DNA from 4 places in the Faecalibacterium sp. I3-3-33 genome. Region 2 is predicted to be linked to each of the others. Evidence: predicted binding sites of a transcription regulator. Region 2 holds the regulator's gene; each other region holds the start of a gene.
What was found. The regulator HrcA, encoded in region 2, represses chaperone genes, less so after heat shock. The targets are predictions, from matches to a motif close to TGTTAGCACTCNNNNNNNNNGAGTGCTAACA.
Positions count from the first base shown of each region.

Region 1: the regulator HrcA is predicted to act here: its motif matches at 3,643-3,673, upstream of MTP39_RS04355 (NAD-dependent protein deacetylase).
Region 3: the regulator HrcA is predicted to act here: its motif matches at 4,168-4,198, upstream of MTP39_RS00785 (PTS transporter subunit IIBC).
Region 4: the regulator HrcA is predicted to act here: its motif matches at 4,365-4,395, upstream of MTP39_RS04555 (Hsp20/alpha crystallin family protein).

Region 1 covers NZ_CP094469.1:906,283-912,391, reverse strand. The annotation lists gene MTP39_RS04380 (flavin reductase family protein) at 1-115, opposite strand, end outside; gene MTP39_RS04375 (winged helix-turn-helix transcriptional regulator) at 270-623, shown strand; partial or broken gene MTP39_RS04370 (DNA-3-methyladenine glycosylase I) at 802-912, opposite strand; gene MTP39_RS04365 (NAD-dependent protein deacetylase, SIR2 family) at 931-1,767, opposite strand; gene MTP39_RS04360 (NAD-dependent protein deacetylase, SIR2 family) at 1,784-2,665, opposite strand; gene MTP39_RS04355 (NAD-dependent protein deacetylase) at 2,662-3,642, opposite strand; gene MTP39_RS04350 (Rrf2 family transcriptional regulator) at 3,765-4,208, shown strand; gene MTP39_RS04345 (FAD-binding protein) at 4,479-6,109, opposite strand, start outside.
Region 2 covers NZ_CP094469.1:2,830,479-2,836,587, reverse strand. The annotation lists gene MTP39_RS13275 (stage V sporulation T C-terminal domain-containing protein) at 1-443, shown strand, start outside; gene MTP39_RS13270 (hypothetical protein) at 898-2,610, opposite strand; gene hrcA (heat-inducible transcriptional repressor HrcA) at 3,070-4,143, shown strand; gene MTP39_RS13260 (nucleotide exchange factor GrpE) at 4,140-4,757, shown strand; gene dnaK (molecular chaperone DnaK) at 4,859-6,109, shown strand, end outside.
Region 3 covers NZ_CP094469.1:176,083-182,191, reverse strand. The annotation lists gene malQ (4-alpha-glucanotransferase) at 1-1,429, opposite strand, end outside; gene MTP39_RS00790 (endonuclease/exonuclease/phosphatase family protein) at 1,446-2,264, opposite strand; gene MTP39_RS00785 (PTS transporter subunit IIBC) at 2,271-3,953, opposite strand; gene MTP39_RS00780 (LacI family DNA-binding transcriptional regulator) at 4,238-5,263, shown strand; gene MTP39_RS00775 (MATE family efflux transporter) at 5,431-6,109, shown strand, end outside.
Region 4 covers NZ_CP094469.1:938,974-945,082, reverse strand. The annotation lists gene MTP39_RS04580 (HD domain-containing protein) at 1-444, opposite strand, end outside; gene MTP39_RS04575 (hypothetical protein) at 497-985, opposite strand; gene MTP39_RS04570 (sugar O-acetyltransferase) at 1,119-1,712, opposite strand; gene MTP39_RS04565 (DUF2200 domain-containing protein) at 1,791-2,123, opposite strand; gene MTP39_RS04560 (alcohol dehydrogenase) at 2,495-3,529, opposite strand; gene MTP39_RS04555 (Hsp20/alpha crystallin family protein) at 3,767-4,231, opposite strand; gene MTP39_RS04550 (hypothetical protein) at 4,448-4,924, opposite strand; gene MTP39_RS04545 (purine-nucleoside phosphorylase) at 4,935-5,762, opposite strand; gene MTP39_RS04540 (ADP-ribosylglycohydrolase family protein) at 5,928-6,109, opposite strand, start outside.

The DNA of each region.
Region 1 (6,109 bases), 1.1 Mb from region 2:
ACACAAAGCAAATGGGAGCCAGGTTCGTAGAACCATCCTCCTTTTTCGAGCAGATCAGTGTCAGCGGATTGGGGGAGGTCAGAACAGTAGCCTCCATAATGTTCAGTTCTTTCATGTTATTCAGACCTTTCTAAGAAATTTCAGTCGTTGACTGCACGGCTAACTAGTGATATATTTATTATACCTGCTAGCAATTTTTGTTCAAGTACGCAAATTGTTTGTACCTGGTATCAAAAAATATACTGCAAAAGACGAGGAAAGATCCAATCATGACTTATGAAGAATTCAAAGAAAAGGTTAGCAGTGTCATTCTAACCGATGATGGAAACTGCCCGGTCACACCGGTGGTTCAAATGCTGCAGGGCAAATGGAAACTCCAAATTCTATATGAGCTGTGCATCAAGTGCCCCATGCGGTTTGGGGAACTGAAAAAAGTTCTCAAACCCATTACCAATACAGCCCTGACCAACGCCCTGAAGGAACTGGAAGCGGACGAATTGGTTCAGCGTATCCAATATAATGAAATGCCTCTGCGAGTGGAGTACTCCTTCACCGAGAAAGGGCGGGATCTGTTGCCGGTCTTTTACGCCATTTCCCAATGGGGAATGAAATATATACCATGATTCTAACTATATTATCGCAAGTCAAGAAATTAGCGCAACATTCAAACAGCATATTTGCGATATGCAATTCAACGTTGTTGCTATTGCATTAAAAAGTTGAATTGCTATAATATCTGCAAGATAATAGCCGGGAGGCATTGACAATTTGAGTCAACTTCCCGGCTTTTTTATGCATTCTCTACTGCTGCAAAGGATTCAGGAAGCAACCTGATTCATGAGAGTTGATAACTCCCACCGCCTGCAAATAGGCATAGATGATTATGGTCCCCACAAACTTCATAGTCATTTTGAACTTGCTCCGAAATCGTTATGCCTCGCACGCCTCCCGGAGAGCAGGCAGCAGCTCATCCAGCCGCCCGTCCAGTCCGAAGGACTTCTCTTTGATATTGTCCGTAATGTAGATCTCACCAAGATTGAGGGTCACATAAGTGGCGTTTGGCTCGCTGGCCACCAGGCGCATCATCGGGGCCTTGATCAGTTGATTACGCCAGCCAATGCCCAGCTCCAAAACCACCAGTTTCTTTCCGTGGTAGGTTTTCAGAAAGTTTTGGAACCGTGCCTGGGCAGCGGTATCCGGAATCATTCTCTGACCCGCACCCATGTGGATGTCCATGGGACCGCCGCACTTGGGACAACGCGGCACCAACTCTGTAGGCACATGGCCGCCCTGTTCGGCAGCCGATAATTTTTCGGCCACCTCTAAACTTGAATAGAGGGTGTCGTGGCAGGGATGGGCACACTGCATCGTAAACCAGTTGCCCTCGATCTCATAGATTTTCGTCGGATCGAAGCCACACAGTTCAAAGTGACCTTCTCCGTTTGATGTGACGACAAAGTAATCTTTCTCTCCCACAATGGCCTTCAAATCGTTCATCACCGGCGTAGGCTGGTACTGCCCGCAGTAATGATGGATGAGCCGAGTCCAGAAGGCCCACTTTTCCTCCTCGCTGGGCCATCCGGCCATCATGCCCTGCAAAATACAATGTAAGCCGTATTTTTGTTTGAAATCTCCAAACAATTCATCAAAGGCCGCATTGTCCGCAAACAAATGCAGTCCCTCGGTGATGGACAGTCCGTTACTGGCCCCGATCAGGATAGCGTCCGCTTCTCTGAATTTTTCCGCAATAGGATTCCAATCAATCATATTCGTTTGCCCCTTTCTATTTTATGTTTGCCGCGATGGATCGCTCCTGTCGGAGGGTAGCTAGGGTTTCCGCCAAATCTCCTTGCAGATACAGGCTGCGTCCCCGCAGATGCTCCGGACTATGAGATGCCTCTCGATTAAGACATGCATAAAAGACGTTTTCGTTTTTGGCAGTAAGTTCCCAGAAGGGTAGTTTGATGATACTGGGTGTCATCTCACCCACGCCAAGTTCCAACAGCAGGACTTTTTTGTCGGACTGATCCATTATCCAGTGTCGCAGAAAGCTATGGTAGCGGTGCAGACTATCCTGCCAGAAGGTTCCCTCCAGGAAGGTATCATCTCGTACCCAGGGCACCAGCACCCGTCCGCAATCCGGGCAACGAGGAATAACTTCCTCCGGCAGGCGAACACCGTTCAGGCGGCTGGTCAGCTCCTTCACCAGCTCGCGGTTTTTCCAAATATCATCCCGGCAAGGCTGACTGCATTGGCAGTAGCTAAAGTCTCCCTGAAAGGCGCAAATTTGTTCCTGGGGAAATACCCGAAAAAACTGCTGATCCACATTGGTGGTCAGAACAAAAGCAGGTTTGTCCGCAATAAGTGCTTGCAGGTCCAGATAGGGCTGCCCAGTAGGGGCTTCCCACAGGAAGCGGATATATTGACTGTAATATCCCCACTGCTCTCCATAGCTGGAAAAGCAATGGTAGAATCCAGCCAGCGGGGAGGTGAAGCCATACTGTTCGCGAAAGGGAGCCAACGCCTCCGAAAGTGCCGGGGACCAATGGTAGTGGTCGTATCCAGCCGCGCTTGACAGGCCGGAGCCGCCTCCGATCACAACAGCATCTGCTTGATCAATACGCTCGGCAAGTTCCTGAAGCGTCGCTTGGTTTGCAACCCTCATCGATCGTTATCTCCGCTTTCCATGGTGTTCCGTGCATCCCGCAGCACTTGAGCAATGTCGGCCACAATGGTCATGCCCTTGTCCTCCAACTGCTTGGGCAGGAAGTCATACTTGTTGTTGACAGCAATATATCGAGCATGGGGAAAGCTGAGGGTCATGTTCCAGAAAGGCTCTTGGATAAACATGGGAGTCATTCGGCCCACGCCCAGCTCCAGGAACAGAATTTTGCTGTTTTTGTGTTCCAGTACGTAGCGAGAAATTTTTTCGTACTGTTCTTCATATTTCTTTCCTTGCAGAAAATTCCCATATCCTCGCACCCAGGGGAATGCCTCACCGCCACAGTGGGGGCACCGGGGAATGAGATTCGTAGGAATCTTCGTGTCATCCCCCATAGCGGCTACCATATCAGCCACCGGCTTTACCGCATCCCAAGTGTCATCGGTACAACAGGCGGCACACTGGAAGAAGCGGTGATCCCCCTGAATCTCTGCCACCTTCTCCTCCGGGTAGAGTTTGACAAACTGGGTATCCTGGTTGGTGGTGAGGATGAAGAAGTCCTTACCTTTCAGCAAAGCGTCTAAATCCAAATAGGAATGACGCACAGGTGCGGTCTGGGTGGTGTGAAGGAAGGTGGCAAGATACCCCCAATACTCTTCCCTTGTCTTCCAGGGGTGCATCATCCCTGCAAAAGCACCTTTGAAGTGGTACTTCTCGGCAAAAGGTCGGAAGTATTTACGGTAGGAGTCGTTGTCCTCGTAGTAAAAATCTCCGCCACCGGCAGCGGACAGGCCGGAGGCCCCGCCCACTACCACACAGTCAGCTTCCTTTACCTCCTGTACCAAACGATGGATCTGTTCGCTATACGGCAGCGGCTTTTTGTCAGTCAGCTGATAAGGCGTACTGCCGGAAGCATAGATAGGATAGTGCCTGGAATAATTCATCTGGGTCTGCATGACCAGATCATCATAGAAGTTCATTGTCACCATTCTTTTCAAGCGGGTGTTATTTTTATTCTTACTTCAAATCATTTTAGCATCCTCTTGCGTCACTGTCAATATGCTGTTATAATAAAAATAACATCAAAAAAGGAGATCAGTCCATGAAATATCCCACCCGCCTTAGCGATGCTGTTCATATACTGGCTTTTATCGCTCTGTACCCAGACTGCGACCTGACCAGTAACAAGCTGGCAGAGAGCATTCAGACGAATCCTGCCTATGTGCGCCAGCTCATGTCCGCCCTGCGGAAGGGTGGACTGCTGGTCAGCGTGAAGGGACATCCCCGACCTGCTCTGGCTCGTGAGCCGGAGAAAATCACTCTGCTGGATGCCTATCGGGCAGTAGAGGGCGACAAGCCCCTGCTCCATCAGGACATCCACACCAACCCTGCTTGTGGCGTGGGTGTAAATATCCAACTGGTGCTGCGGGATTTTTACTTGGACATTCAAAAAACAGCGGAACAAAGAATGCAAGGAATCACGCTGAAAGATGTGCTGGAACAATATCACATGAAGTTAGAAGGGATGCTCTTGCAGCGTTTATGACAGATTGATTTTCAGAAACTCTTCCATAAAAAACGGTCAAGAATTGCTGCCCTATATACAAAAAAGCCGCCGAGGACACCTCCACAATGGGAAGAGTCCTCGACGGTATTCGTTTATCAAGTGTGCTGCGGTCTGAGAACGTCCTTCTGTACAGCTTTCTATCCGCATCAACGATATTTTCGGAGGGGCGGTACAAAAATATTCAGATTGATCGGCTTTGCGATAAAGGGATGCTATTTTGCAACAGCCCCAAAATCAGCTTTTTCTTAATTACAGCTGGCCCATAGCATGCTTTGCAGCCAGCATACCAAAGGTGTAGCAACGACCCAGAGACAGACCGGTCTGGTGGAACGGATAGTCCGCGCCGCCGTAGAACACACCGCCTACGTTGCCGACGCAGTACAGGCCGTCGATGACGTTGCCGTCAGCATCCAGAGCCTGACCGTTGGCGTTGGTGTTCACGCCGCTGTCGATGGAGGACACGCGGATGTGCTTGCGGATGCCCCAGAAGGGAGCGGTGACGATCTTGTGCATGTAAGCGCTCTTCTTACCGAAGTCCACGTCAGTGCCCTTGTCGCACAGCTCGTTGTAGCGGTCGATGGTCTTCTGCAGCTCGTCTGCAGGCACGCCCAGCAGACCGGCCAGCTCTTCGATGGTGTCGGCCTTGTAGGTATCGATGAGGTTGGTGAACACGCCCTGCGGGTTCTCCACGGCACCGGGGATGTACTTGGTCATCACCTGCTCGGGAATGGGGCCGTTGGCGTAGCTCATGTAGTCGTTATCGTAGATCTGGCAGTACCAGCCCAGAGAACCGTCCGGATGGTTTGCATCCACGTTGTTGCCGTTGAACTTGGGCACATACTTGGTGATGTTGCCCATGTAGACAAAGCCGGTGTCCTCGTTGCAGAAGCGCTTGCCCTCCATGTTGACGTACAGGAACGGTTCCTCGTACATCAGGCCGGAGTCGAAGTCGTGCATCATCTTGGTGTGGCCAAGATTTTCCATCTTTGCACCTGCATCGATGGCCATGATGTGGCCGTCGCCGGTCTTCTGATACTGCTTCTTGTCGAAGCCGTCCACATCGGGGCACCAGCGCTTGACCATGGCCTCGTTGTTCATGTAGTCGCCGGTGGCCAGAATGACGCCCTTGGAAGCGTTGAACTGGATGTACTTGCCGTTTTCGTCCTTTGCGATAACGCCGGTCACCTTGCCGTTCTCATGCACCAGCTTGACAGCGGGGGTGTTGAAGAAGGTCTCCAGATTGGAGTTCTTGGCCTGCACGTTCTCCAGCACAGTGGCCAGCACGTCGCCCACGTTCTTGGGCTTGGGGCCGATCCACGGAGCAAAGAAGTAGCAGTGCTCATCGCCGAAGTCGTAGGTGTCCATGCGGTCCTTCCACACGCCGGTCAGATCCTGGCTGGTGCACATGTAGGCGAAGATCTCCTTCTCGTCGTTGTGCAGCAGGTCGGAGGGGTTCTTGTTGCTGTCCACGAGGCTGCCGTCGCCGTACTCGGTCTGGTCGGTCAGGCCGGCGCGGTTCAGGTACCACATCAGGGCCTCTTCGGAGTTCTCGACGTAGGCGTTCAGCAGGCTGGTATCAGCGCGCCAGTCGCACAGGCCGTTGGTCATGTGCACCCACATCTTCTTGCCCGCGTCGGTGGACTTGGACTTGATGATGGCGGAACCGCAGTTGCCCTGGCTGACCACGATGCTCTGCTTCTGCAGCAGAGCCACATGGCCGCCCAGCTCGGCAGCCCAGCCTGCGGCGGGCACACCGGCAGCACCGGCACCCACGACGACCACGTCAAAGTCCTTGGTCTCGTCGGGGGTGATGTCGCCCAGCTCGCACACAGAGGACTCCACTTCCTCCACGCTCAGGCCGTCGGGGACAACGGTCTCGG
Region 2 (6,109 bases):
TGGAGATCTTTACCACCGGCGACGGGGAAGTGATCTTTAAAAAGTACTCGCCCATGGGTGAGGTGAACACCCTTGCCGCCCAGCTGGCAGAGGTGCTCAGCCGCCAGTTTGCGCTGACCGCCTTTGTGTGCGACAGGGACCGCATTCTGGCGGTCAGCGGCAGCGGGCGGCGGGAGCTGGCAGACCGCAGCATCAGCCAGCCGCTGGAAAAGCTGATGGAAGCCCGCAAGCCCTACCAAAGCCCAGGCAACCCGGAAAAGACCCTGCTGCCCTGCGAGGGCGCACCCCGGGTGCTGCTATGCGCCGCGCCGGTACTGGCGGGCGGGGACGTGACCGGCGCGGTGGGTCTGCTGACCGAGGATCGCACCGCCTGCCCGGAGGACGCCCAGTGCAAGGCGGTGGCAGTGGCAGCGGCCTTTCTGGCAAAGCAGATGGAGGAGTGAAAACACCGCCGCCCGGCGGGGAATGGAGGATGCTGCCGTGGATGTTCTCTTTTGACACCAAAAGAGAACCAGAAAAGTGCCAGCGATTTCGACGCGCTGGAGCCACGAAAAAGGGGCTACTCGCCCCTTTTAACCCCAAAGAAGTGGGCTACACCGGAAAAAACTGAAGATTCACGCCTGTTCGGCGTGAAGATCTTTTAACCGTTTTTTCCGGCTCCGCCGATTTGAAGCCCCTCAGTCGCTGCGCGACAGCTCCCCCCGGGGGAGCGTTCTCTCCCGCAAGCTTTGCACTTGAGCCGCAAACTTTTCCGCCATGCCAAAGGCTCCCTCTCAGAGGGAGCTGGCAAAACCGTCAGGTTTTGACTGAGGGAGTTTCACCCGCAAAAACACCGCCGCCCGGCCTGTGGAAGCAAGCCGGGCGGCGGTGTACATGAAAGGATGAATGTGAGGATGATTAGTTTGTGATGGGCACAGGCACCTTTTTCAGGCTGTTCCATGCGCGGATGATGCGTGCATTGGTCACCGTGGTGTCCGGGCCGAAGGTCGCGCCGTGGTCGGAGAGCAGACCCTGCTCCACGCACCAGCGGGCGGCTTTCTGCTGCTCGATGGCGTCAGCGGGGATATCGGTATACAGGGCGGTGCTTACAGGGTCGGGCTTGCCGGCAGTCGTCCACAGGACGTTTGCCAGCTCCTGACGGGTGGAGGGGATAAAGCCGCCCGGCAGCGCGTAGTACAGGTACAGGGAAGAGACATGGGCATAGGTGATATAACCCAGACCCGCAGTGCCCAGTACCACGCCAAGTGCGGCTGCACCGGAGGAGAACGCCGGGTCAAGCTCGCCGGGGTCGTCCGTTGGGGGTGCCGAAGGCTCCTCGGTCACCAGCACGATCTTTTCAAAGTTCTGCACAGGGATCTGGTAAATGTAGCTGTCACTGTCGCTGTCAAGGACGGGGAAGCGTTCACCGTCTGCAAGGTAATAGAGTAGTTTGGTATTGGTCTTTACGGTAATGGTGTTGGGCTGCGCAGACGATCCGCTGGGCACATAAAGTTCGTTGTAACCGTTTTCAGACCAGCCTCCGTTTACAGGCACTTGGAAGGTTCTGTAACTCTGATCGCTCACAGAGGTAAAGGCAATGCCGCTGCTTTCCGGCATGGTAGGCTCGTTTACAAAATAGTCGCCGGTGATGGAAAGCTTGGACGGGTCGGTGTCGCTTACATCCACAGCTTGGGTAAACAGGCCGCCGGTGATGGAAAGCGGGGCGTAACATCCTTTGGCTACAACCTCACCGTCAAACAGGCCGTCGCTGATGATGATGGGGGCGCCATCACTATTCTTGAGCGTCATGCTCTTTTTAAAGGTCCCGCCCTCGATCTTGGCCTCAGTGCCGGAGGCGGCGTTTACCTCGACAGCTTCCTTAAAGGTGCCGCCGGAGATGGTGCCGCTGGAGTTGGTCACATTCCCTTGGAAAGTACCGCCGGAGATGGTGCCGCGGAAGTTGTACAACTCACTTTGGAAGGTACCGCCGGAGATGGTGCTGTCGTTGTACACCTCCCCTTGGAAGGTGCCGCCGGAGATGACGCCGTCGTTGTCCACCTTCCCTTGGAAGGTACCGTCGGAGATGGTTTGGTAGTTGTTCACATCCCCTTGGAAGGTGCCGCCGGAGATGGTTCGGAAGTTAGCCACCTTCCCTTGGAAGATGCCGCCGGAGATGGTGCCATAATTGTTGGTTTCACAGCCGACGGTGCCGCGGACTAGCTCGGCTTTATCTCCAATGCGGAAAAGGCGTGCCTTCAATGCGCTTTCTGCCTCGGGCTCCGAGGAGGGCTGCAGGGCAAAAACGCCAGTGTCCAGCTGGCAACCGGAGTCAGCACTGTAGTACCAATTGCCATCGTCGCCGCTGTCTGCGGGCTTGCCTTCGGCGTTCAGCTGGATGGTAATGCTTTCTGCGGTGCCGTTCTCCGCGTCCAGATCACGGCTGCTGCGGGTGGAGGCTTCCTCCTCGGTGCTGCGGGAGGCGTCTGCCTCCTGTACAAGGGGTGCAGCCTTTTTGGCCGTGATTTGGGCGGGTGCATCGAACACCGGGGCAGCTGCCAGTGCAGACACCGGCAGCAGGGACAGCAGCATACTGCCGGTCAGCAGGATGCTCAGGATGCGTTTGGCTTTCATAACGTTTCGCTCCTTTCGTGTGGGGTTTATACGGGGTGTCGTTACCATAAATATACCATAAACTAGGCAAAAACAAAAGAAATTCTGCGCGAAAGGGGGTTGAAACTGCGCGAATCGCTGAAAAAGGGGAGAAAAGTAGTACATATTATAATAAAACTCCCCCAGTCATCGCTGCGCGATGCCAGCCCCCTCTGGGATGGGGCCTTTGGCATAGCGGTACAGTTTCCGGCTAAAGTGCAAAGTTTGCGGGCGCGCCAAAGGCTCCCTCCCCGAGGGAGCTGGCAAAGCCGCAGGCTTTGACTGAGGGAGTTCACACCCCCTTTATGACAGAATTATGAATCTTTATAAACATTTTTGCAAAGGGCTTGACAGCAAGGCAAAAACGATTATAATGGTCTTAGCACTCAGGAACAAGGAGTGCTAAACAAACAAAAGCAATACAAAAAGGAGGCAGGCGCTATGACGATGGATGCACGCAAGCAACGGGTCTTGCAGGCGATCGTGGCGCTGTATGGCCTTGAGGGCGAGCCGGTGGGCAGCAGCGTGCTGGCAAACTACTTTGACATGGCAGTGTCCAGCGCAACGCTGCGCAACGAGATGGCGGCGCTGACAAAGCTGGGTCTGCTGGAGCAGCCCCACACCAGCGCGGGGCGCGTGCCCAGCGCCAAGGGCTACCGGTATTATCTGGACAACCTGCTGACCGATGATCAGCCGCTGGACCGCGTGACCCGCGCCCGGGTGGATGCGGTGTTCGCCAGCCTTGACCACGAGCCGGAAAAGCTGGCACAGGGCGCTGCCAAGGCGCTGGCCGCCATCAGCGGCTGCACCGCCGCCGTCAGCACCCCCTGCGCCGAGGATCTGTGCATCGCCCATTACGAGGTGGTGCAGGTGGGCCGCAGCGCAGCCGCTGTGCTGGCTGTGACCACCGCCGGTTACGTCCGCACCCGGGTGGCGCGGGTACGCACCGGGCTTTCCCGGGAAAATGCAGCCGCCCTTGCGGCGCTGCTCAACCGCAACCTTACCTTTGTGGCACCGGTGGATCTTTCCACCCGGATGCTCAGCGAGCTGTGCAGCCAGATCGCACCGGAACTTGTGCCGGTGGTCAGCGCCGCAGCCGCAATTTTGCAGGACAGCGTAAAGCCCCATGTATTTCTGGGCGGCGAGCAGTACCTGCTGGACTGGCCGCAGCTGGACGGCCGGGTGGGTGATATCCTTACCCTGCTGAACGACGAGGAACAGGCCGCAAGCCTGATCGCACCCCCGGAAAACCGCAGCGAAAGCGTGCTGCTGGGCGAGGATCTGGAACCGCAGATCCCCGGGCTGTGCATCGTGAGCGACCGGTATCTGGTAGGCGGCGGGCTGTGGGGCTCCATTGCCCTGATCGGCCCCACCCGGATGCCCTTCCAGAAGCTGATGCCCCTGCTGCACGAGTTTGCAGACCAGCTGGGCGAGGGCATGAGCGGTAAACGAAAAGACACCCCGCAGGCTGCCGTACCGCGGCGGACTGTGATCTATAAGGAGGATCTGGAATGAGCGAAGAAGCAAAGAACACGGTGCCCGAGACCGAGCAGCCGGAGACTGCCCCCGAGGAAAAGACCGCTGCCGCAGCGCCCGAACAGGCTGCTGCCGAAGCTGCCACCGAAGAGGACAAGAAGAAGGACGGCGGCTGGTTCAACAAGAAGGCCCGGGAGATGGAAGCCGTTAAGGCAAAGCTGGATGCAGCGGAAAAGAACGCCGCACAGGCCAAGGATCAGCTGTTGCGCATGGCTGCCGAGTACGACAACTACCGCAAGCGCTCCACCCGCGAGGCCGACCAGAAGTTTGGCGACGGTGTTTCCCATGCAGTGGAAAAGATCATCCCCATTCTGGATACGCTGAATATGGCTGCCAACGCCCCCACCACTGACGAGAACTACAAAAAGGGCGTGGTCATGACGCTGGATAAGGCGGCAAAGGCACTGGAAGCCCTCCATGTGGAGGAGATCGAGGTGCTGGGCAAGCCCTTTGACCCCAACTTTATGAATGCTGTGCAGCAGATCCCCGCCCCGGACGGGCAGGAGAGCGGCACGGTGGTCACCGTTTTCCAGAAGGGTTACAAGCTGGGGGACAAGATCATCCGCCATGCAACCGTTGTGGTGGCCGAATAAACAAGCCGAACCTCCCGCAAGGGAGTTTGCAATAACATCCGCTTGACATCATCATAAGCATCATATAAACAAGATTTGTTCTTTCGAGAGGAGATTTCATTATGAGTAAGATTATTGGTATCGACCTTGGTACTACCAACAGCTGCGTAGCTGTTATGGAGGGCGGCGAGCCTGTTGTTATCGCCAACTCTGAGGGCGCCCGTACCACCCCGTCCGTTGTCGGCTTCACCAAGACCGGCGACCGTCTGGTAGGTCAGGTTGCAAAGCGTCAGGCTATCACCAACCCCGACAACACCGTTTCTTCCATCAAGCGTCAGATGGGCACCGACCACAAGGTGACCCTGAACGGCAAGGAGTACACTCCCCAGCAGGTCAGCGCTATGATCCTGCAGAAGCTGAAGGCTGACGCCGAGGCTTATCTGGGCGAGACCGTCACCGAGGCTGTCATCACTGTGCCTGCCTACTTCAACGACAGCCAGCGTCAGGCAACCAAGGACGCAGGCACCATCGCCGGCCTGAACGTCCGCCGTATCATCAACGAGCCCACCGCAGCTGCTCTGGCTTACGGTGTGGATAAAGAGGACGACCAGAAGATCATGGTCTACGATCTGGGCGGCGGCACCTTCGATGTGTCCATCATCGAGATGGGCGACGGCGTTACCGAGGTTCTGGCCACCAACGGTGATACCCATCTGGGCGGCGATGACTTCGACCAGCGCATCATCGACTGGATGGCAGACGCCTTCCAGACCGAGAACGGCATCGACCTGCGCAAGGACAAGATGGCTGCACAGCGTTTGAAGGAAGCTGCCGAGAAGGCTAAGATCGAGCTGTCCAGCGCAATGAGCAGCCAGATCAACCTGCCCTTCATCACCGCCGATGCTACCGGCCCCAAGCACTTGGATATGACCCTGACCCGCGCAAAGTTCAACGAGTTGACCGCTGATCTGGTCGATCGTACCATGACCCCCGTGCGCAAGGCTCTGCAGGATGCAGGTCTGCGCGCTTCCGACCTGAAGAAGGTGCTGATGGTCGGCGGTTCCACCCGTATCCCCGCTGTCTACGACGCCGTGAAGAAGGAACTGAACTGCGAGCCCTTCAAGGGCATCAACCCCGATGAGTGCGTGGCTGTCGGTGCTGCTATTCAGGGCGGCGTTCTGAACGGCGAGAAGAAGGGTCTGCTGCTGCTGGATGTCACCCCGCTGAGCCTCGGCATTGAGACTCTGGGCGGCGTGTGCACCAAGATCATCGACCGCAACACCACCATCCCCACCCACAAGAGTCAGGTGTTCTCCACCGCAGCCGACAACCAGCCCTCTGTTGAGGTCAATGTGCTGCAGGGCGAGCGTGAG
Region 3 (6,109 bases), 340 kb from region 2:
TCTTTTTCAGCCGCCAGCGCCAGTTCTGCCCTACGGTGGAGGGCTTATTGATGCGGGCAGCGTTGTCCAGCCCCAGCCAGTCCTGCATAGGGATGATGCACTTTGCCGCTGCGCTGCGCAGGATCAGTGCGATCATGCTTTTATAAAGCTGCTCGTCCGGGGTGGCGTAGTCGTACAGGTAATCCCGCACCATGGCGCGCTCGGCGTCCGAGATGGTCTGGTACCAGGAGACCAGTGTCTCGTTGTCGTGGGTGCCGGTATACGCCACGCTGTTCACCGGGTAGTTGTGGGGCAGATAGTCGCTGGCGCTGCCAGTATCGCGGGAGTCAAAGGCAAATTCCAGCACCTTCATGCCGGGGAAACCGCTGTCCCGCACCAGCTGCCGCACGGTGTCGCTCATGTAGCCGAGATCCTCTGCGATGATCTCCCGCTTGCCCAGTGCCTGCTCCACCGCGCGGAACAGCTCGATGCCGGGGCCTTTTTCCCAGTGGCCATCCACGGCGGTCTCGCTGCCGTAGGGGATGGAGAAATACTCGTCGAAGCCGCGGAAGTGGTCGATGCGCACCACATCGTACAGCTCGAAGCAGTACCACAGCCGGGTGATCCACCACTGATAGCCGGTCGCGCGGTGTGCTTCCCAGCGATAAAGCGGGTTGCCCCAGAGCTGACCGGTGGGGGAGAAGCCATCCGGGGGAACGCCCGCCACTGCCGTGGGAACGTTGTCCTTGTCCAGCTGGAACAGGCCCGGGTTTGCCCAAGCGTCCGCAGAATCCAGCGCCACATAGATGGGGATATCACCGATGATCTGGATGCCCTTGCTGTTGGCGTAGGCTTTCAGTTTGCGCCACTGCTCCTCGAACTTGAACTGAAGATACTTGTGGTACTCCACCTCAAAGTACAGCTCCCGGCGGTAGTAGTCCATGGCGGGCTGCCAGCGCAGACGGATATCCTCTGCCCACTCGATCCACGGCTTGCCCTCAAAGCGGTCCTTTACCGCCATGAACAGGGCAAAATCGTCCAGCCACCACTTGTTTTTCTCGCAGAATGCCGCAAATGCTTCGTTGTGGCCGATGTCGCTGCGGGAGTACGCCAGCCGCAGCAGGCGGCCGCGCTCGGTATACAGGCGGCTGTAATCAATGTCGTCTGCCTTGCGGCCGAAGTTTGCCTTTTTGCACTCGGCGGCGGTCAGCACCCCTTCCTCCACCAGTGCGTCCAGACTGATGAAATAGGGGTTGCCCGCAAAGGCGGAAAAGCTCTGGTACGGGCTGTCGCCGTAGCTGGTCACACCCAGCGGTAAAATCTGCCAATAGGTCTGCCTGGCTTCCTTGAGCCAATCCACAAAGTCGTATGCTTCCTGCGAAAAGCAGCCGATGCCGTAAGGGGACGGCAGACTGCTGATGGGCAGCAAAATGCCTGCGCTTCTCTGCATCTTCTTTTACCTTCCTTTATAACTCGATCATAACACCGGCATGGTCAGACACCTGCGGCTCCTGCAGGCCGCCAAACACCACCCGGCTGCTCTTTACAGCCACCGCCTTGGAGCACCAGATCTGGTCGATGCGCTTTTTGGCCGCTGCATCCGGGGCATCCCGCCAGCCATCAATGGCTTCCACCACCGTGTAGCCTGCGTCCCGCTGCTGCGCCAAGCAGTAGGTATCCTGCCAGCCGCTGCGCCGGACAAGGTCGTAGCCCTCGCCCCGCACATCGGCTTCACTGTTGAAGTCGCCCAGCAGAAAGGCGGTCTTTTTTGCGCCCGCCGCCTTTGAAAGCTTTTCCCACTGGGGAGCGAAAGGTTCTACTTCGTCCTTCCACCAGCCCAGATGCACCGTATAATACCAGACGTCTCCTGCACAGACGCCCAGCGTGCGGCGGGTCTTCCAGTTGTTGTAATCGCTAGACTGGCTCAGTAGCAGGTTCTCGGCGGCGGTGATGGGTGCACGGCTGAACACCGCCATGCCCTCATCGTATTTGTCGTAGCCTATCTTTGCCGGGAGCCAGCTCCAATAATAGTGCACACCCCGTGCTTCCAGCATTTTTGCCACGGCTGCGGCGTGGTTGTCCGCTTTCAGCAGCACCATATTGCCGGGGCAGGGGTAGTACCCCGCCGGAGCCTCTGCCAGCAGCGGCGCAGCGGCGGTCTGGTTCACCTCCTGCAGGGCGAACACCTCCGGCTGCTCCTTTGCGATGAAGTCTACAAAAATCTCCCGCTTTGCCTCATACTCCGGGATGATAAGGCTGTGGGTATTCAATGTCAGCAGTTTCATAGTTTTTTACAGAATATCGTTGATGTCAGATTTCAAAACGTCTGCCTTGGGGCCGTACACGGCCTGAATGCCATCGCCCTTCACCAGCAGGCTCAGAGCACCCTCGGCCTTCCATGCGGCAAGGTCGGCCACCTTGGCGGGGTCCTTCACGGTAACGCGCAGACGGGTCATGCAGGCGTCCACCAGCACGATGTTCTCCCGGCCGCCCAGCAGGGCGATAATGCGCTCGGCCTGACCGTTATCAGCCTTTTTGTCGGCCTTCTTCTCGGTCTTTGCGGCGGCGGCAGAATCGTCCGCGTTGTCATCGGTGTAGTTGCCCAGACGACCCGGCGTTGCCAGCTGAAGCTTGCCGATCATAAAGTAGGCCACGAAGTAGCCGATAACAAAGAACGCGATCACGCAAATCACAAAGTTGATGATATCGCCGCCCAGACCCGCCTGCAGGGACATGGGGATGCGGGTGATGAACTCCAGATTGCCGAAGGAGTGCAGACGCAGATGGATGATGCCCGCCATGGCGAAGGCGCAGCCCTGCAGCAGTGCGTACACGATGTACAGCGGCATAGCGCAGAACATGAACATGAATTCCAGCGGCTCGGTGACGCCGGTCAGGAACACTGCCAGCGCGGTGGAGATGAACATGGACTTATAGTTTGCGCGCTTGTCGGCATCCACCCGACGGAACATAGCCAGTGCAATGCCCAGCAGCAGACCGGTGGCACCGATCATCTGGCCCACCTTGAAGCGGGCGGGGGTGACAGTAGCCAGCAGGTTGTTGTAAGCGGCCATATCGCCGGCCTTTTTGAAGTTGATGAGGTCGTTTGCCCATGCCAGCCACAGCGGGTCCTGACCAAACACCTGACTGCCTGCGTTGACGCCGGTAGCGATGGTGTAGGTGCCGCCGAAGGAGGTGTAGTTCATGGGGATGGTCAGCATGTGGTGCAGGCCGAAGGGCAGCAGCAGACGCTCCAGCGTACCATAGATGAACGGAGCCAGAATGGGAGAAGTCTCGGAAGAGTTGGCGATCCAGATGCCAAAGTTGTTAATGCCGGTCTGCACCACAGGCCAGAACAGCGCCAGCACCAGCGAGATGACCACCGAGTAGGCAATGACCACCATGGGCACGAAGCGCTTGCCGTTGAAGAAGGCCAGCGCATCCGGCAGCTTGCGGAAGTTGTAGTATTTATTGTAAGCCACGCCGCCAACAAAACCGGCGATGATACCCACGAACACACCCATGTTCAGCGCCGGTGCGCCCAGCACAGAGGTGAAGTAGCCGTTGACGGCGATCTCCTGCCCGAACAGGGTGTGGGTCACGGCGTTGGGGTCTGCCAGCATGGCGCTGGTGACGCCGAAGATGTTGCCGGTGATGACGTTGATGAGGGCGAACGCCAGCACGGCGGCAAAGGCACCGCCCGCACGCTCCTTTGCCCAGCTGCCGCCGATGGCAACGGCGAACAGGATGTGCAGGTTATTGATGACCGCCCAGCCGATATTCTCCATCGTGGTGCCGATGGTCATGACCGCTGCGATGTCGCCGCCGCCCATCTGCACCAGCTTGCCCAGACTGATCATCAGACCGGCAGCCGGCATGACGGCGATGACCGTCATCAGCACCTTGCCCAGCTTCTGTAAGAAGTCGAAGTTGATGAGCCCCTTTTTGCCCGGGGCCGCTTTTGTTGTTGCCATGATGTTCCTCCTTGTTCCTTTTTGCATCGTTTTGTGCAAACGTTGCGTTGCTTTTGCACTACTTTACGCAACAAGAATAATCCAACTCCGCAGTTTTTACAAGAGTTTTTTGGAGCGAAAATAATTTTTCTGTGTTTCGCACAAGCGAATGCACGCTTATTTGTGGAAATTGTCGAAGGTACGCAAGCTCAGTGTTGCACAGTTTACGCAATCCCGTGCGCAAACATTGACATTGCGTGCAAACGGCTTTACAATAGAACCACTATATCAGGGAGGAACAGACAATGGCAGTTACCATCAAAGATGTCGCAGCGGCAGCGGGGGTCTCGCCCTCCACGGTGTCCCGCACCTGCAAGGACAGCCCTTCCATCAGCCGGGAGACCAAGGAGCGGGTGCGCCGCATCATGGCACAGCTGGGCTACGAGCCGAATTTTGAGGCCGAACCGGTGGAGGCTTTTTCCAAGACCATCGGCATCATTCTGCCCTCCTCCCAGCGGGACGTCTACGAAAACGCCTTTCATCTGGAGATCATCCGCGGCATCGGGCAGTTCTGCAACCAGCGGCGGTATGTGAACACGGTCATCACCGGGCAGGACGATGCCGAGGTGCTGGACGCCATCCAGAGCATGGTGGCCAACGCACAGGCGGACGGCTTTATCCTGCTCTATTCCAAAAAGGACTGTCCGGTGGCGGCGTATCTGCGCAATGAAGGGCTGCTCCATGTCATTGTAGGCAAGGCGGCGCAGTCCGCGAACCAGACCATCTACATCGACAACGACAATGCCCTTGCCGGAGAGGAAGCCACCGATTACCTTTATGAGATGGGCCACCGCCGTATTGCGTATTTCGGGGTCAGCAACGCTATGCTGTTTTCCGCAGAGCGCAAGCGGGGCTATCAGATGTCCCTGCTCAAGCACGGCATCACCCCGCGCGAAGAGGACTGTGTGGAGGTCAACACCCTGAACGATGCCTACGAGGGGGCGTTGAAAGCTCTGCTCACCGCCCCGAATCACCCCACCGCCATGCTGGTCAGCGATGACATCCTTGCCGTGGTGCTGGAACAGTTCTGCGGCAAGCTGGGACTGCGCGTCCCGAAAGATTTGTCCATCGTATCCTTCAATAACTCGCTGTTCTCCCGCATCACCAGCCCGCAGCTGACCACCGTGGACGTCAACCCCTACCAGCTGGGCATGGAAGCCGCCAGCCAGACCATCAACCACATTGAGAACCCGAACCTTCTGGCAACAAAGATCATCGTGCCGCACAAGCTCATCCCGCGGGAGAGCTGCTGCCCGCCGCCGGAGGTCTGATCAAATATCCTCTTTTTCAGAGAAACCAAAGAGCCAAACCTTTTCCCGATTGGGGAAAGGCTCGGCTCTTCCGTCACAAAAAGACAACTTCCTGTCACAAAACCACTTTGGGAAAAGCGGCTGTCCATGGTAGAATAAAGAAAATACCATAATAAGGAGTTTTCTTTATGGCAGCTACTTCTCAAAAGCGCTCCGGCACCACCGACCTTACCGTGGGCAAGCCGCTGTTCCAGATCCTGCGGTTCGCCTTGCCGCTGGTGCTGGGCACCTTGTTCCAGCAGTTGTACAGCTTTGCGGACACCGTCATCGTAGGGCGGTGTCTGGGCACCGACGCGCTGGGCGCGGTGGGCACCACCTACTCCCTCAACTTTCTCATTCTGGGCTTTGTGCAGGGTGCCTGCGTGGGCTTTGGCATCCCGGCGGCAGAGACCTTTGGCGCAAAGGATAAGGACGGACTGCAAAAATACCTGCTGAACGGCGCACTGCTCTGTCTGGTACTGAGCGTGGTGTTCACCGTGTTTACCACCCTGATGGCAGGGCCGCTGCTCCGGCTCATCCATACGCCGGAGGAGCTGTACGCCGATGCCGTGCTCTACATCCGGCTCATTTTTCTGGGCATCCCGGCTACGGTGCTGTACAACTACGCCTCCAGCGTGCTGCGGGCACTGGGGGATTCCCGGCACCCCTTTTACTTCCTGCTGGTCGCCAGCGTGGTGAACATTCTGCTGGACTACCTCTTCATCGTGCCGCTGGGCATGGGGGTGGACGGTGCTGCCATTGCCACCGTGCTCAGCCAGCTGCTCAGCGGCGGGCTGTGCGCCTACTGGTTCTTTACCCGCACGGCAA
Region 4 (6,109 bases), 1.1 Mb from region 2:
CATCGTATGTTCCATAAAGGTTCGGATTGCCTGCTGGTCGTACCCGCTTTCGGACGCATTGACGATATAATCTGCCTCAATCAGAATCTGATAGTCAATGCCGTCGATCTGCGCCGGACTATGGTGGTGCCCTACCAGATAGGCCACCCGGTCGATCTGTGCAGCCGTCATACCGGTATCCGCCAGAAACTCCCGCACCAGCGGGTCGCCTTCCTGTTCCTGATAGCTGCCGTTGGTGTTTCCGTATTTCTTGCGGCAGAGCGGACAGGCAATGTCGTGAGTGATTGCCGCCACTTCCAGAATAAACTGAGTCTCCGCGTCCAGCCCTTCCAGCTCCCCGATGGTTTTGGCATAGGTCCACACGCAGCTCAGGTGCGTGATGTCATGGATATTCCCTTCGGAAAAGGCGATCATCTTTTCCATGATCTGTGCAATGGTCATCATTTGTTTCACTCCCGTTTTTAATACTTAAATGTTCACCTTGATAAACGCGAAGTTACAGAACCATTTCTCGTAACCAAAATGTGTATGTGATATTTTCGTATATTCCATCTACGTTTTTTCGGTAAAACACCTGATTCGTAGAGGGTGAATCCAAGGAACCCAAGAATTGCTGGTAGCTGCCAACCTTGATATAATCAAACACATTCATCCAATTTTCCGGCTCAATATCACGTCCAGAGTACAAACAAACCCTCTTTCCCATTTTTGAAGCCTGCTTTGCAAATATTGCTAGCTCTCTGCGACTTTGTGGTGTGTTTTCGCCTTCTCCCAAAAAGCAAACACACGTTGCCTGATAAAAATACAGCTCCAGCAGTTTTTCAAAGAAGTCAATAAGTGGTTCTCCATAATTTGCTTTTCTTAAATCTGGATAGTGACAATTCTGACAGACTTGCTGACATCCTGAAATGTAAATGCAAAGGCTTTGCTCATTAGGAACTTCATATGGACTCAAATCTACTTCTGTGTAATAGATTGATGCCATGGTGCTCCTCCAAATTCCGAGTTGTCGGTTTCAGTATACCATGCCTTCTCCCCACAGAAAAGCATGGCGAAAAACAAAAATGTCCCCGGAGGGCTTGTGCGTATGTTTTTCCAGCGTTTCCAATCTGAATTTCTCAGAACAGAATATCCTCCGGCTTGAACTTATCTTTTTCGGTAATGGGGCGGATCACCTTGCAGGGCACCCCTGCAGCGATGACGCCGGCGGGAATGTCATGAGTGACGACGCTTCCCGCCCCAATAACCGAGCCTGCCCCGATGGTAACGCCGCCGCAGACGGTGGAATTTGCACCGATCCAGACGTTTTCCTCCAGCGTAATGGGTGCCGAGGTGCCAATGCCGTGGCTGCGCTGCTCCGGGTCGATGGCATGACCGGAGCAGGCAAGGCATACGCCGGGGGCAATAAAGGCACCTGCTCCGATGTTTACCGGAGAGGTATCCAGAATGACGCAGTTATAATTGATGACCGCCAAGCCGTGGGTATGGATATTGAAGCCATAGTCACAGTGGAAATCTGGCTCAATGCCGGTCATGGGAGAGCAGGTGCCCAGCAGGGTCTGCAGGATACTGCGCCGCTTTTCCTGTTCGTTAGGAGCGGTGCGGTTGTACTCCCAGCACAGTTGCTTTGCACGGTTCTGTTCCTCCGTGGGGGTGTTTTCATAGCCGCTGACGTAGGCGGCAGGGCGTTTCATAATATCCAGAGCGTTCATCGTGTTTGTCCTTTCCATACAGTGTATTTTCAAGAATTATGCCACATTCTCTGTCGATGTGTGATAGGCTGCTTTTCCTCATTTGTTTGTCCGCTTGATCTTCTCCATCGCTTTGCCCTTAGCCAGCTCATCCACCAGCTTGTCCAAATAGCGGATCTCCTTCATCAGCGGCTCTTCGATGCTCTCCAGCTTTACGCCGCAGATGCTGCCCTTTATGAGCACCCGGTCCGGATTGAGCTGCGGAGCATCTCGAAAGAAATCTCCATACAGCGTTCCATTCTGCACCGCAGCCTCAATTTGCGGGGCGCTGTAACCCGTCAGCCACCCAATAATTTCATCTACTTCTGCCTGCGTCCGCCCCTTGCGGACTGCCTTTGCCACCAGCATAGGATATATTTTTGCAAATGGCATGGAGACGGACCATTCAGGTCGATCTCCGGCAGTATTTTTGTTATCGCCTATTAAAAAAACAGCCGGAACGACTTTCTGCTGCGCTACATCGATGATGCCGTATGTATTCAGTCTGAGTTTTGGAATTTTTCAAAACCAGATCAGCCAAAGCATCTCCTCTGCCTGCCGAGATCCGGCGTTTCAGCTCATCAGACTGCATAGAAACATCTCCTCTCTCTGAAGTTCGATTTTCTCACCTGTGGATCGGTTCTGCCATTATTCTACCACGCCTTGCCGCTGCGGAAAAGATGTCGGGAAACAAAAATGGCCCCGGAGGGCTTGTTACAGCTCTCCGGAGCCATTTTATGTGCGTTGTGCCTTGGCGCAGACTGTCAGCACTCCACTGCCACCTTGATCACGCCGTCCCGTTTCTTTTCAAACAGCTCGTAGCCCTCTGCGATCCGGCACAGGGGGTAGGTGTGGGTGATGAGCGGTTCGGTATCGATCTTGCCTTCTGCGATGAGACGCAGCGTTTCTTCACAATCGCAGCCGTCCACGCCGCCGGTCTTGAAGGTGAGGTTTTTGCCGTACATTTCCGGCAGCGGCAGGGTCTGTGCCTTATCGTACAGCGCCACCACCGTCACAACGGCGTTGGGCCGTGCACACTCCCATGCCAGCCGGAAGGTGGAGTCTGCCCCTGCCACCTCCAGCACCACATCGGCCCCGTCGTGGTCGCTGTGGGCACGCACAAAGGCGGCGCAGTCCTCCGGCTGCACGGTGAGCACCTGCGGGTAGTGCCGACGGATGAACTGCAGGCGGCTTGCGTCCTTTTCACAGACGATGATGCGCTTGGGGCTGTGCAGCATGACGCACAGCAGCGTGCAGATGCCGGTCGGCCCTGCACCGAGGATCAGCACGGTATCCTCGGGGGTGATTTCCGAGATGCGTGCCGCCCAAAAGCCGGTGGCCAGCACATCGCCCACCAGCAGCGCCTGCCGATCGGTAACGCCGTCCGGGATCTTGTTCAGTCCCTGATCCGCAAAGGGCACCCGGACATACTCTGCCTGCCCGCCGTCAATGCGGCAGCCCAGCGCCCAGCCGCCGTTTTGATCGGTGCAGTTGTTCACAAAGCCTTTTTTGCAGAAAAAGCACTCTCCGCAGAAGGTCTCCACGTTCACCGTCACCCGGTCGCCGGGTTTCACATTGGTCACCGCACTGCCCACTTCTTCTACGATGCCCACCATCTCGTGCCCTACCGTGATGCCGGGCACCGCCCGGGGCACGCTGCCGTGCTTGATGTGCAGATCGCTGGAGCAGATACTGGCAAGGGTCACCTTTACAATGGCGTCCCGCTCGTGCTGCATCACCGGCTTTGGTTTTTCCATCAGGGCAAACGTCCCCTTTGAAACATAGGTATAGGTCAGCATGCTTTTTACCTCCATGCGCTTTGATCTTTCCGAACGGAGTATACCGCAAAAGTCAGCCGCTCACCCGGCTCACAGGATATAGTGAGGTACCTCCATAAATTCCGAGTTGCTGTTCTCAGTATACCATGGTTTTCCCTTACGGAAAAGATAGCGAAACAAAAATGCCCCCGGAGGGCTTGTTGCGGCTCTCCGGGGGCATCTTATGTGCGTTGTGCTTTGGCGCACACGACCGGCGTTTTACTCGATCTCGATCAGGTTCGGGTTCTCAGGCAAAGCCTTCGTCTGCTGAGGAGCAGGCAGCTCGACATGCAGGACGCCATCCTCGAACTTTGCGTGGATGTCTTCCTTCTTCACATCGCCCACGTAGAAACTGCGCGCGCAGGTGCCGGAGAAGGATTCGCGCCGCAGATAGCGGCCCTTCTTATCCTTTTCGTCGCTGCTGTGGCTACGCACTGCCTGAATGGTCAGGTAGCCGTCGTTCAAATCCATCTGAACGTCTTCCTTCTTGCAGCCCGGCAGATCAACCGCTACTTCGTAGCCGTTGTCCGTCTGTTTGACATCGGTCTTCATCATGTTTGCACCGCGCTTACCAAAGGTATCACGAGCCTCACGGTTCATCATACGTTCCAGTGCAGCGTCATTCCAGAACGGATCGAAGAAATCATCGAACAGGTTTTCATGGAAAACAGTCGGCATAAGCATAAATCATTCCTCCAATCCCGGCGTTCGGGTCGGGGCAAAAAATCTGAAGCGTCCACTCGGAAAGGCTTTCCGGGGAGCCTTGCGGTTCTCCTTTTGCCCTTCCTCCTGAGCACGCCACTGTTATAGCACTGTTAATTAGCAGTGTCAATAGAAGAGTGCTAAAATTCACAGAAAGATAATTCTTTGATAATCTTTCATGCAATCATAGGCGTTTTTTCAGGCATATGTCAGCCTTAAGTATTTGGCATCCACTCCATTCGCCACCAGCGTAGCAGCGATTTCCTCGAATGTCTTTACTACCTCCATTGCTTTTACCGGAACGACGATTTCGTCCGGCTCTCCTTCCTCTAGGAGACCTTTTGAAAAGCTCATGCCAGGGGTTTTCACTTCGCCAATATTAAAAGCCATCAAGTTCACTTTTCGTCCATCAGATGCCTCAAAATCAAAAAAATTCATAACTCCATCAAACACATCTGGCGACTCAAGTTCTTTACTGTCATAATCCAATATATGCGTATGTTCTGAAACGATTGATTTGATTTTATCCACTTCTGCCTTTTCCAGTTGCAGTCCTTGTGTATTTTCTCTGTTCTCCTGACATTGAACGAAGCCATCTTCTGACACGGACACACGGCAAAGCGGCAAACCCCAGGCATTTGCCAGCAAATAATCAAAAACGATGTTTTCTCTCATCCGAATCTCCTTATCCTTCCACCTTCTGGATCACCGCACCCAGCCATCGGCACAGGGTATCGCCTGCCTGATTTGCGATCTCCAGCACGCGGGCGTGGCTATGCTTGACCGTCTGGATGCCGGTGGCCATGTTAGTGATGCAACTGACGGCCAGTACCTTCATGCCCATGTAGTTGCAGACCATGGTTTCCGGCACGGTGCTCATGCCCACGGCATCGGCTCCCATCCCCGCAAAGGCGCGAATTTCAGCCGCCGTTTCATAGCAAGGGCCCATAAAGCCCATGTAAACGCCCTCCTTGTAGGCAATGCCCAGTTCATCGGCGGTCTGCTTGGCAAGGTTCCGCAGTTCCAGACTGTAAGGTTCGGTCATGTCCGGGAAGCGGGGGCCGAAGCGCTCATCGTTGGGGCCAATGAGGGGGTTCGTGCCCATCATGTTGATGAAGTCGGTAATGAGCATCAGGGTGCCCGGCGCAAACTCCCGGTTGATGCCGCCGCAGGCGTTGGTCAAAACCACCTTTTCCACGCCCAACAGCTTGAACACATAGAACGGGTAGCAGACTTCCTTCATAGAGTAGCCTTCATAAAAGTGGAACCGTCCTTCCAGCGCATAGACCTCTTTCTCGCCCAGCTTGCCAGCCAACAATGCGCCTTTGTGTCCTGCCACCGTGGATACCGGGAAGTTTGGGATATCCTTGTAGGACAGTTCTTCCGTGTCCGTAAAGTCCGCGGTCAGCTTGCCAAGGCCGGAGCCCAGCACCACCGCGATCTTCGGGCGCTTTTTCGTGTGCGTCTTGATATATTCCGCACTTTCCAGTGCCTTTTCATAAAGATGTTCCATACCGTTCTCTCCTTTTCCCAAAAAATTCGATATACCCTCTGGGTTCAGTATATCGGATTTTTCAGGCCGATGCAAGACGCCCTTCATCGAGTCTTATTAAAAACCAAGGAGCAGATACTTCACATCACGAGTGTGTTGTATCTGCTCCTTGGTTCTCCGAATGTCTTATCTCTGGCCGATGTTCCACCGAAACAGCTCATATCCTTCCCGGATATCCTCCGGCAGACGTTTCAAAGTCTCGTCCCGCAGTTCCTGCGGCATCCCGTAAAAGGCTTCGGCAATGCCGCCGGTGATACAGGCAAGGGTGTCGCTGTCGCCGCCCAGAGAGACCGCATTGCGAAGTGCAT